DNA from 4 places in the Carnobacterium alterfunditum DSM 5972 genome. Region 4 is predicted to be linked to each of the others. Evidence: predicted binding sites of a transcription regulator. Region 4 holds the regulator's gene; each other region holds the start of a gene.
What was found. Region 4 encodes NrdR, which represses ribonucleotide reductase genes. Its sites were predicted from a motif close to ACACNATATATNGTGT; they were not measured.

Region 1: BR50_RS06685 (vitamin B12-dependent ribonucleotide reductase) is a predicted target of NrdR. The motif match lies at 1,619-1,634, and genes of this name have one in related genera.
Region 2: nrdH (glutaredoxin-like protein NrdH) is a predicted target of NrdR. The motif match lies at 1,081-1,096, and genes of this name have one in related genera.
Region 3: nrdD (anaerobic ribonucleoside-triphosphate reductase) is a predicted target of NrdR. The motif match lies at 1,331-1,346, and genes of this name have one in related genera.

What each region holds. Positions count from the first base shown of each region.
Region 1 is NZ_JQLG01000004.1:1,318,413-1,321,609, reverse strand. It holds gene BR50_RS06695 (NUDIX domain-containing protein) at 45-500, opposite strand; gene BR50_RS06690 (folate family ECF transporter S component) at 636-1,151, opposite strand; THF riboswitch at 1,193-1,295, opposite strand; gene BR50_RS06685 (vitamin B12-dependent ribonucleotide reductase) at 1,722-3,197, shown strand, end outside.
Region 2 is NZ_JQLG01000004.1:2,410,754-2,413,950, reverse strand. It holds gene glnA (type I glutamate--ammonia ligase) at 1-61, shown strand, start outside; gene BR50_RS11760 (PH domain-containing protein) at 113-490, opposite strand; tRNA gene BR50_RS11755 (tRNA-Arg) at 651-724, shown strand; gene nrdH (glutaredoxin-like protein NrdH) at 1,193-1,426, shown strand; gene nrdI (class Ib ribonucleoside-diphosphate reductase assembly flavoprotein NrdI) at 1,423-1,788, shown strand; gene nrdE (class 1b ribonucleoside-diphosphate reductase subunit alpha) at 1,781-3,197, shown strand, end outside.
Region 3 is NZ_JQLG01000004.1:1,280,956-1,284,152, reverse strand. It holds gene nrdD (anaerobic ribonucleoside-triphosphate reductase) at 1-1,269, opposite strand, end outside; gene BR50_RS06515 (methylated-DNA--[protein]-cysteine S-methyltransferase) at 1,452-1,991, opposite strand; gene BR50_RS06510 (tocopherol cyclase family protein) at 2,015-2,977, opposite strand; gene BR50_RS06505 (metal ABC transporter substrate-binding protein) at 3,103-3,197, opposite strand, start outside.
Region 4 is NZ_JQLG01000004.1:1,836,301-1,839,497, forward strand. It holds gene mutM (DNA-formamidopyrimidine glycosylase) at 28-867, shown strand; gene coaE (dephospho-CoA kinase) at 884-1,480, shown strand; gene nrdR (transcriptional regulator NrdR) at 1,665-2,135, shown strand; gene BR50_RS09120 (replication initiation and membrane attachment family protein) at 2,157-3,197, shown strand, end outside.

The DNA.
Region 1 (3,197 bases), 520 kb from region 4:
GATCATGCCCCAGTTTCTTCTTTGTTTTTTTATGATTTTATAGATTAATTCGTCTTCAAAAAAGAGTTTTCATATTGTTTTACCGCCCACTTATGGCTGCCTCTTTTTAGTTTAGTTAATGCTTCAGAGATAGATACCCATTCTAATTGATTGAAATCTTCTAATGGTTCGCAAACCGATTCCCATGACTTACAAATATAAAAATAAGCAGGATTATGATAGTGTTGCTTGCGGTGTTTAGAATAATAATATTCTTCTGCTTCACCGATAAATTGTCCTACCTCTATCTCGAAACCTAATTCTTCCATAGATTCTCGTTTTGCCGTTTCTTCATGCGTTTCATTTTCTTCTATTTCTCCACCAGGCAGCAAATAAGAGCCGTTTGGAGGCGAAACGAGTAGAATTTTTTTTCTTTCTGAATCAGAAATAACTAGATGCACACCAACACGTATCCGATAAACTTGATCATCTCTTTTTAAACCGAACGTTTTCATTACCATCTCGCACCTTCTCTTTTTTAATCATATCCTCATCTTTTCGAATCTTTTTCCTTATTATATTATACATACAAAAAAAAGACAGCTCAAATTTAAGCTGTCTTAGATTGGATGTTATGCTATTTATTTAATCAATATTTACTCAATTCCTATTGCTTTTCGCAACGTTTTGTTCTGAACAACAAAATACAGCATTGCCATATTGATTGGCGCTAAAATTATATTTTGTATCAGCCGGGTTGGGAAAATAACGACTATCGCTTTATCTAAAAGCATCGTTAGCCACAAAGTATTTAACCCTAAGTTTACAAAAATGGTGACCAAAAGAATCGCTAAGATGATTCTTTTTAATGATTTAGGTTTCTTATAAAGAACCAGGCCATAAATCATTCCACCGATAAAGGCAGATAAAGTAAATCCTGGGAAAAATACTCCCCCACCAAATAATATAGTCCCTACTATATCTGTTATTGCTGAAGCCATTCCAGCTATCCAAGGACCATACAGCATAGCGATAATGGCTATTGGTAAAAAGCCAAAACCAACCCGTACAATAGGCGTTTCAATTGAAATGAATTGGGTCAAAACGATTTCTAACGCCATCAGTAATCCAATTTTCGAAATGCTTCTTGCATCGTATTTATTTTTATTCATTTTGAAGATCCCCTTTGAAGAGCTCCACACATAAAGATTTATGCAGCGAATGCAGAAACAAAACCGCAAATTGTGTAAACAATTTTTCGTTCGCGGGCAACATCCCATCCCAGCGACACTTAACGCTTTATTTCCTACTCTGATATATTACCTATTATATATATATTAGGCTAACTCACTATAGCACATTCTACCTATTTCTGATAGTAGCTAGGCAATCTTTAATATAGTTAGCAAATCAATAGTGTAAAGCGTCTGCTTATTACAGGAGTACCCATAATAATTTTGATATCGATGAACGTGGATTAGCCATAGCTACCGAACTACATGTCAGATATGCACTAGATTTCTTAAATGAATAATAATAATTAAAAAAATAAATAGTTTTCTGAAAAGGATTGGGGCGAGTTGTTTTTGCCTCTTTTTTTATTTTTTATTTTAAAATGGCGATTTTAAATCGTGCAAAAACACAATATGTGGTGTAAAATAAATTATTGGTAACTATATATAGCAAAAATTAAAATCACAGTTTATGCTATCTGTTGATTTACATATCTAATTTATTAAGGAGTGGTATCCATCATTGCAAATATATCTAAAAAAAAAGAAGCTAACATTAAGAAACTAAATGAAGCTATTCAAGCTTTCCCTCAAGTCCATCCGATAACTAGCGATATGAGTTTAACCTATAAAGGGGTTTCTCGGTTAGTCATGTTAGATCGTTATTCCTTTAAAGACCTTTCAAAATCAACTCTTGCTATTGGAGATTTGGTTGTTTTAACAGTTAAACTTGACCCACAATACCCTACTAGAGGAACTGGATTTGTTACAGAGATCAACCATTCTCAACATACAGCTTCAATTTTAATCGATGAGGAGTTTCGAGGATCTATTGAAGATGAGCATGAGAAAAAAACGGGGATCATTACTTGCAGTCTAGATTTGATTGAAAAACCACTCGAAATTTTTTATGAGCAAATTGCTAAACGAAATGCGACTGGATTAGCCGCTGTAGAGTCAAATCCTGAAAAAAGGAAAGCTGCTTACACTGTCTTTTACGAAGAATTAAAGAACTTGAATTTTATCCCTGCAGGACGTGTTTTATATGGTGCAGGTTCAAAAACTGATGTCACTTATTTCAATTGCTATGTTATGCCTTTTGTTCCAGATTCTCGCGAAGGCATTTCGGATCACCGGAAACAAGTTATGGAAATCATGAGTCGAGGTGGCGGTGTTGGAACGAATGGTTCTACCCTTCGCCCTCGTCATACGCTAGCTCGTGGCGTGAATGGAAAATCATCAGGCGCTGTCTCTTGGCTAGATGATATCGCTAAATTAACCCACCTAGTTGAACAAGGCGGCAGTCGCCGTGGAGCTCAAATGATCATGTTAGCAGATTGGCATCCAGATATTATTGAATTTATTATTTCAAAAATGCAAAATCCGCGTATTTTACGGTATCTAATTGAAAATACAGCGGATGCTCAGATAAAGAAGTTAGCCACTGAAAAGTTGAAATTCACTCCTCTTACAGAACGCGAAACTGCTATGTATCAGAATATTTCAAATTATAAAAATGTACCAGGTTATGGTGGATTTGATGCACTAACGATGAAAGAAGTAGCTGCTAAATTAAAAACTGGCGGTACCTATAGTGTCCATGATCCGGAATTTTTATCTGGCGCAAACATTTCGATTTGTTTAACGAATGATTTCATGGAAGCTGTTGAAAAAGATTCCGATTATGCGCTTCGCTTCCCCGCAGTAGAGACCTACAGTCCAGAAGATATGAAGGAATATAATGCTCATTGGCCAGAAGTTGGAGATGTTCGTGAATGGGAAGCTATGGGTCATGCAGTCCATACTCACCGTACAATAAAGGCTCGTGAATTATGGAAAATCATTACTATTTGTGCCACTTACTCTGCTGAACCAGGTATTTTCTTTATTGATAATGCGAATGAGATGACAAATGCTTCTGCCTATGGACAAAAAGTTGTTGCCACCAATCCTTGTGGCGAACAGCCACTCGCTCCATATTCTGTG
Region 2 (3,197 bases), 570 kb from region 4:
GTCTGCTTTCCGTGAACAAGTTACTGAATGGGAAAGAGAACAGTACTTGAAAATGTATTAACAAAAAAGGAATCCAACGATAAAACAAATCGTTGGATTCCTTTTTAGCTTTTTAAAGTACGGCTAATGCTAATGCTTGCTGTATAGCAAAAATGTGCTTATCATTCGTGAACTGTAATGTAATAGCTGGTTCGTTAGCGCTAGAAATAAAAATTTTTAATTCAGCATCTAAATCAAAATGTCCAGTTGTTTCCACTAAAAAGCGACTAACTGATTTATACGGCAAAGAGTGATAAGTTGTTTTCTTACCAGTAACTCCTTGTTTGTTGATAACAATTATCCGCTTATCAGTAAAAATGATTAAATCGCGGACTAACTTAAAGGCCAAATCAATTGTTTCAGTCTCTAAAATGACACCCGCTAATTTTTTTCGAGCATCAACTTCACTAATGTTTCCAGCATTCCCTAAAAGACCACTAATTAATCCCATGACAAATCCTCCTTAGCTATTCTAATGCTCATTGTAAACCGAGCTTTTTTTTTAACACAACTGATAAAAATAATATTATTTGTTGAAAAATGAATTTCTTCCTAAAAAGTGTTGACTTTTTATTCATTATTATCTATAATTAATTTTGTTGCTAGAACATGTCTCAGTAGCTCAGCTGGATAGAGCATCCGCCTTCTAAGCGGACGGTCGAGAGTTCGAATCTCCCCTGAGGCATCAATTTAAAAATTAGAAAAGCTGGTTATCCAGCTTTTCTAATTTTTTTTATGGAAAATTCTCACAAAAAAGTTTTTTTATTGTAAATGACGAAAAATGAATCATCGTTTTAACAGCTGAAAAATAGTTTGAGAATTTATTCAAAAAAAATGTAAAAATATTCTATTGTCGTAACTTAAGCCTTTTAGTTCAGAGTTGAAAAATATTCGCTTTTTTATTTTCTTTTTTCAAATGTGAAAAATACACGAAGCTAGTTTTTAGATACAAATATACAAGGGTTTCTTTATGCGCTATTCTTCACAAACAGTCTTTCTGAGCACTACATATAGAAATAAACAGATATGTCAAGAGATAAACCACTATATATAGTGGTTTATTTGTTTGCCTGTTAGAGAGAATAGGTGTAGAATACGAAGAGAGAAATAAGAGAAAAACAGGTTAAAAAGAGACCTGGAAGGAGAATGTCTTATGGCAAAAAAAAGTATTATTGTTTATTCTAAACCAAACTGTATGCAATGCAATTTCACAAAAAAATATCTAGAAGATAAAGGTATTGCTTATGAAGTTAAAGATATTTTTGAATCAGAAGAGGCGTTAAACGAAGTAAAAGAACTAGGATTCAGTTCGGTTCCTGTTATTGCGATTGAGGGGCATGAAGCATTCAATGGATTCCGTCCAGATCTTCTTGATCAACTAGCATGAAAGTTGTTTACATCAGCCTAACTGGCCAAACGCGAAAGTTTGTTAGAAAACTAAGTATGGATTCGCTGGAATTGACGCCAACGAATCCATATGTTGCTTTAGGAGAACCATTCATTATCGTTACACCAACCTATGATAAAGAAGCGACTGATCTATTGAATGACTTTATTGAAACGGCTGATAACAAAAAGTATTTTAAGGGAGTAGCCGGTGGCGGGAATTTGAATTTTGGCCAACTTTTCGCTTTTACAGCAAAAGATCTAGCGCGTGATTACCAAGTTCCATTATTACATACCTTTGAATTTCAAGGTAATGAAGAAGATGTTGCACAATTAGAGAAAGCGGTGAAGGATATTGGATAAACCTAAATTAGCCTCAAAGGTAAAAGAGGTCACTTATTTTAAATTAAATAATGAATTAAATAGACCGGTGGACGGAAAGATCCCTTTAAATAAAGACCGTGAAGCAGTACGAGCTTACTTTTTAGAACACGTTAATCCGAATACCGTTTTTTTCTATACACTTGAAGAGAAATTAAATTATCTGATCAAAGAAGAGTACCTAGAAGAAGAATTTTTACTGAAATACGATAAAGCATTTGTTCGTTCATTATTTGACGATATTTACAGCCGGAAATTCAGATTCCGTTCGTTTATGTCAGCCTTTAAATTTTACACACAATATGCTTTGAAGACGAATGACGGAGAGCGGTTCTTAGAACGTTACGAAGACCGGATCGTTTTTAATGCACTGTATCTAGCAGATGGTAACAATGAAGTAGCTAGCAGAATTGCGGATGAGCTTGTTAATCAACGCTACCAGCCGGCTACACCAACGTTCTTGAATGCCGGTCGCAAAAGACGAGGAGAGTTGGTTTCTTGCTTCTTGATTCAAGCAACAGATGATATGAACAGTATCGGTCGCGTCGTGAATAGTGCCTTACAATTGTCGCGTATTGGCGGTGGAGTAGGAGTGAATCTATCGAATTTACGAGCTGCTGGCGATCCAATCAAGAAAATTGAAAATGCTTCTAGCGGAGTCGTTCCGGTAATGAAATTACTTGAAGACAGTTTCAGTTATTCAAATCAGCTTGGTCAACGTAATGGAGCAGGAGCAGTTTATTTAAATGTTTTTCATCCGGATATCGTTTCATTTCTTTCAACAAAAAAAGAAAATGCCGATGAAAAAATCCGTGTCAAAACACTTTCGCTTGGTTTAGTCGTACCAGATAAATTTTATGAATTAGCTGCTCATGATGAACAAATGTATTTATTTAGTCCATATGATGTAGAACGCATCTATGGAGAGCCATTTGCATATATCGATATCACTAAAGAGTATGACAACATGGTGAATAATGAAGAAATACGTAAATCGAAAATCAGCGCCCGTGAGTTAGAGAATGAGATTTCTAAATTGCAACAGGAATCTGGTTATCCCTATATCATTAACGTTGATACTGCTAATCGTGAAAATCCAGTCTACGGTACGATCACGATGAGCAATTTATGCAGCGAGATTTTACAGATCCAAGAACCTTCACTGATCAATAACGATCAAACCTATGAACATTTAGGGACCGATATCAGTTGCAACCTCGGCTCAACAAATATTGTGAATTTAATGAAATCACCTGATTTTGGGCAATCGATCGATACAATGGTTCGAGCATTAACAATGGTTACTGATCAATCAAGCATTGATGCAGTTCCATCAATTAAGAACGGAAATGACAAGTACCATACGATTGGATTAGGCGCAATGGGCCTGC
Region 3 (3,197 bases), 560 kb from region 4:
TCTTCCAGCGTTCACTTCATTTCCAGCTTCATCTTTCCAACCTTGCAAGAAAGAGCGACACCCCATTGGAGCTTTAAAGCTGCCGGTTAATGCGACGAGCTTATCGTACATCAAGACATCAGGATACATTCTTTTCGTCGAACAAGTGAGTGCTAATTTTTTCAAATCGTAATTTTTATCTTCTGGATTTAAATTGACCCCTCGCTTCAATGAAAAGACGAGTTTTGGAAAAATAGCCGTTCTCTTCTCTTTTCCCAATCCATTGATCCGTACTTGCAAAATAGACTGTTGAATCTCTCGTTCAAACCAATCTGTTCCTAATCCAAATCCTAATGTTGTGAACGGTGTTTGCCCTTGTGATGAATAAAGCGTATTGATTTCATATTCTAAACTTTGCATCGCATCATAAATATCTTTTTTAGTTTTTTCTTTTGCATACTGCTGCTGCTTTTCTTCTCCTGAGATCCATTCTTTCGCTGTTTTTAAATGTTTCTGATAATTTAATCGACTATAAGGAGCCAATACTTCATCGATTCGATCGGCGCTACATCCGCCATACTGGCTGGAAGCAACATTGGCAATAATTTGAGCCATTTGAGCAGCTGCCGTTTGGATCGAACGTGGGCTTTCTACTTCAGCATTTCCTATCTTAAATCCCTCACTAAACATACTTTTGAAATCGATCAGGCAACAATTTGTCATTGGTGAATACGGTTGATAATCTAAATCATGGTAATGAATATCTCCTTTTTGATGAGCATTAGCTACATGTTTCGGCAACAGTTTAAGACCAATCGATTTAGCAACTATCCCCGCAGTCAGATCTCTTTGTGTATTAAAAATATTACTGTCTTTATTCGCATTTTCGTTTACAACTGTCTGTTCTTTGAGCAGCAGATGATGGATACCATGATTGATATCTGTTGACTGACTTCTTTCCAGATCACGACGGGTCCTATAAACCAAGTAAGCTTCAGCCAATTCATGTTTATGTGCGTCTATCACAGTGTGTTCGACGATACTTTGAATCTCATAAATTTTAATATTGTCGACAAATCGGCTCGCTATTTCTTCTTTGACTTCTTCAACGATGTCTTTTAACTCCTGAATGTTTTTTTCGTCTGTTTGGTTTGTCAATGAACGCTGAGCTTTCAATAAAGCCTCGAAGATTTTTTCTTCTTTAAAGTCAACTTCTCTGCCATCCCTTTTTAACACTTTCAACTTATCATTGTTCAGTTTTTCACAAAAATCATTATTGGTTTTTAACATTCTTGATCACCATCCTATTCATTTCTTTCAAACACCATATGTAGTTAACAAAACTGTTTGGAATCTATATATAGTATAATAAGGCATGACCTTCATTTTAGCAAGTCTTTTTCAAGTCCTTATTAGACATATAAATAGACCATACACCAGCATGTATGGCCTATCTACATTTAGAAGCTTACTTAATTATTCGCAAGACCTGTTGCTCTTGTATATTTTTCTAAATTTAACAGTTTTTCTTTCATCTCTAACTTTCCTCGATAACCCGCTAACTTACCATTCTTATGGATAACACGATGGCAAGGAACTACGATCAATACGGGATTTCTTCCGATTGCTGTACCAACAGCCCGAAAAGAGTTGGGCTGTCCAATTTCTGCTGCAATTTCACCATAATATCTTGTTTCCCCATACGGAATATCATTCAAAACATGCCAAACCTTTTGTTGAAATAAAGTCCCATTAATATCTAATGGAAAAGTAAACGTAATTCTAGTCCCATTAAAATACTCTAGAATTTGTTGATGGTAATGCTGTAATTTAGCCATATCCTCCACCAAAACTGCTTTTGGGTATGCCTTTGTCATCCACACTTCAAGTTCACTCAGCGGCTCATTTAGCGAACTCACAAAACAAAGTCCTTTATCGGTTGCTGCGATATAAAGTCTGCCTAAGTCATATTTAAAAGAGCCATAAATTATTTCCTGTTCATTATTCTCCATTTTTTCACCTCTTTAAACTAGGCTTAAACTATTTCGATACCTATTAAATTACCTGTATCTTGGTACACCTTATTCTGCTTCTTATCTTTCAATAAAATAGTGACTTCTCCTGATAAACCTTCTTTGATAGCCTTATTCATACTTCCATTTTCAGGAGCGATAAGTTCACCAGAACATGTAATCAGTCCTTTAACCGTTAGTTCTGCTTCTTTATTTGTAAAAACAATTGTTACTGAATCTTTTGTTTGATCCAATATGCTTACTTTACTATTGTTATAGGTTGCAAAGCGATACTCTTTGTCATTCACTATTAGATTACAAATAAACCCTTTAAAGGTTTTTACGTGAAATGGGATATGTGCAACTGATAAAAACAGACTAGTACTGGGATCCTTGAAATGATTTGAATGGATCCAAATATACTCTTTCGGAAAAGAAGTGCCCCAATCTTTTTCGATATACCCTTTACCATTTGTAAATTCAATGTCTTTATTGTTGATTGTTAAGCTCCCTTGTAAACGATGGTTCATGCTGATCACACCATGGTAACACTCCATCTTTGGAACATATGCAAATCCTCCCATGATCGAAGGAGCTAAAAGGGTTTTTTTTATGCTTTGGAAAGTTCCCAAGCCTAATTTCCCTTGGATCATAAACTGCTCATCTTTAAGTCGCACGGAGATAAATGATTCCGTAAAAATATTTTGCCCAATTTGAACTAGAAATGGTTCATTTTGATAACTAAATTCGTCTAACCGGTAACGAATGTAACCCGTCTTTGTCGTTTTTTCATTTCGTTCATTTAAATTCATGTAGATATATTGGACAAAACTATGCTCATCTCCGCTGAATAAATTTACCCCTGGAATAAAACTGATACTGGTCTTTTCATCGAATGATACTTGCTTAAAATACCAACCTTCAAAGTAATTTTTTTTATTTAAATTTCCTTGAAAAAGAATTGGATTTTTTATTTTTTCAAACATTTAGCTACCTCCATATCGTCACTTCTCTTCCATTCCCAATGACTTATGTTTTATCTTTATCTTACTTTATTTGATAAAAGATAGCTAATAAACTGCCGGATCTAACCGATAGTACTTATCACAACCTAACGAATACTTTTCTTTAAAGAGTCCAAGTTTTTTTTCATGACTTCAATATAGTCTATCCCATCTTCCTGATCTTCTTGACTGACTCCCGCTA
Region 4 (3,197 bases):
TTCTATATGTAGAGAGGAGGTAGAAATTTGCCAGAATTGCCAGAAGTTGAAACGGTTAGAAAAGGTTTAGAAAAACTTGTGTCAGGGGCAAGCATAAAATCCGTTGATGTATACTGGGATCGGATTATTTCTGGTTCTATCGCAAGCAGTGAATTTAAGCAGCTTCTAACAGGTGAAAAAATTATTGGCTTTGATCGACGTGGTAAATATATTATCTTTCATTTTAGGCAGTGGGCGATGGTTTCACACCTGCGTATGGAAGGTAAATATGAGGTAGAAGACTCATCAAAGCCACTCAAAAAGCACACGCACGTAGTTTTTCACTTAGCTGATGGGAGAGATTTACGTTATTTAGATGTACGCAAATTTGGCCGAATGACTCTTGTACCTTTAGGGGAAGAAATCAGTATGACAGGGATAAGATTACTTGGACCAGAGCCTACTGAAGAAACATTTGATGAAACAACTTTTTATAATAATTTGCAAACTAAAAAAAGAGCAATCAAACCGCTTTTATTGGATCAAAAGATCGTAGCTGGTTTAGGAAATATTTATGTAGATGAAGCACTTTTTCTAGCCAAAATACATCCATTAAGGATTGCAAACAGCTTGAAAAAAGATGAAGTTTCTCAGTTACACAAAGCAATCATAAAAGTACTTGGTGATGCAGTTGAAGCGGGCGGAACGACTATTCGCAGCTACCAAAATGCGTTAGGGGAAGCGGGAACCTTTCAAGTGAATTTATCGGTCTATGGTAAAAAAGGAATTCCCTGTATTCATTGTGGTACGCCAATAGAAAAAATAAAAGTTGCACAAAGAGGGACTCATTTTTGTTCTAAATGTCAACGATTGGCAGCTGATCAGTGAAAAAAGGGGAGATAAGATGACTGTGATTTTAGGTTTAACAGGGGGGATTTCCACAGGAAAATCAACTGTAAGCAAGATATTCAAAGAGCAAGGCTATCCAGTAGTAGATGCAGATGTTGGAGCAAGAGAAGTAGTGAAACCAGGAACAGATGGTTTAGAAAAAATAAAAAAAGAATTTGGAAATAAGGTTATTCTGACAGATGGTACATTAGATCGTACTGCTTTGGCTAAAATCATATTTGATGATGTGGAAAAGAGAGAGTTGCTGAATAAAATGTTGTCACAACATATTCATCAATGGATCGTAACTAAAAAGAATGACTACCTGAAGCAAGACCCAGCAATCATTGTTCTGGATATTCCCCTTTTATTTGAAATGGGTTATGAAAATGAAGTGGATCAAATTATGGTGGTAGCTACATCAGAGGAGATCCAATTAAATCGATTAATGAAGAGAGACAATATTGAAAAAAAAGAAGCAACTCAAAGGATCAATTCCCAGTTGCCTATTTCAAAAAAAGTCATTCTTGGAGATATTATAATTGATAATAGCGGGACGATCGAAAATACAAAAAAACAAGTTTTAGACTGGATAAACAAAAATAAAGACTGATAAGAGCATAAATAGTAAGGCGAAAAGAACAATCATTTATGGATTGTTCTTTTCGCCTTACAGTCAAAGGATTACCTCGTTTTTAAGCGGTTTTATCTCTGGTTGTTGTATGGTATAATAGAGTAAACATTTTCGTGCGAAATTAGTGTAGATACGAATGACACTTAAGATAGGGATGATAAACATGCAATGTCCACGCTGTCAAAATAATAATTCTAAAGTTGTCGATAGTCGTCCAGCAGATGATGGTCGTGCTATTCGCAGAAGAAGAGAATGCGAAGCTTGCAAGTTTCGTTTTACTACATTTGAAAGAGTAGAAAAAACACCTCTTTTAGTCATTAAAAAAAATGGCACTAGAGAAGAATTTAATCGAGAAAAAATTTTAAGAGGTCTAATACGCTCTTGTGAAAAACGTCCAGTAGCAATGGAACAAGTTGAAAAAATAGTAGATGAAGTAGAAAACCAAATCAGAGGATTAGGTGAAAATGAAATTTCCTCTGCTATTATTGGGGAGTACATTATGGAGAAATTAGCTGATATTGATGAAGTAGCTTATATCCGTTTTGCTAGTGTTTATCGCCAGTTTAAAGATATGAGTGTCTTTTTGAAAGAATTACAAGAATTTGAAAGAAAAAAAGCTGGAAAAATTAATTGAGATAGAAAGGTATGAGTCATTTTGGGGTATCCATGGAAAAACTTAAGTCCTAAAGATGGTTTTTTAGTAAAACAACAAGCTTTACTTTCGGATATCGATCAAAAAATTCTAACTTTTTTGTATCAACCTCTAATAGGGACTGCAGCATACAGTCTTTATATGACATTGTGGACTGAGATAGAAGAAGAAGCCTACTGGAGTGAAGGTGTCTTACATTCTGAGCTATTAGCATTGCTCAATATCGGTATTCCTGAGCTATACCAAGCTAGAATTAAGCTGGAAGCAATTGGATTGCTTAAAACGTATCTTCAAACAGATCCGACCAAACTAATAATATATGAATTGCAAGCTCCTCAAACAAGTGATGTCTTTTTTAAAGATGACTTGTTGAGCTTATTATTATTAGAAAGAGTAGGAGAACGAAAGTTTAAAAAATTAAGAAATCGATTTATTATTGAAAGTATAGATAAAAAGAAGTTTCAAGAAGTCACGAAGTCTTTTTTAGATGTTTTTCAATTTGATACTGAATTATTAAAACGAGAAAAAGAACTGCTGAAAGAACCTGTTTCATATATCGGTAAAACAAGTTCTTCAAATCCTAAAATCGATTCGAAAACATTTGATTTGAAGTTTTTTTATGCAGGATTGAATCAGCAATATATTAATCGCTCTTCTATTACTAAAGAAATAGAAGAAGCGGTACTGGTGTTGCATACATTATACGGATTAGATGAATTAGCGTTGCAACAATTTGTGCTGAATGCTTCAGATATTGAAACAGGTCAAATTGACGAAAAAAAAATGAAGAAGCTAGCATATGATGATTATCATAATAAAAACCAACAAAATATTTCTTTAAAAGATGTGGTAGAAAAAGATATACAAGTTGATTCTAACCAACAACAAATGCGTGAGAATGAACTGACCCAAAGAGGTTTAACAAAAGAGGATATTGCAGTTATTGAAGTGAGTGAGCAAATAAGTCCGGTTGATTTTATGAACTCTATAAAAGATCAAAAGGGTGGTTTTGTAACAAAACATGAAGAGTGGACTTTGGAAGAA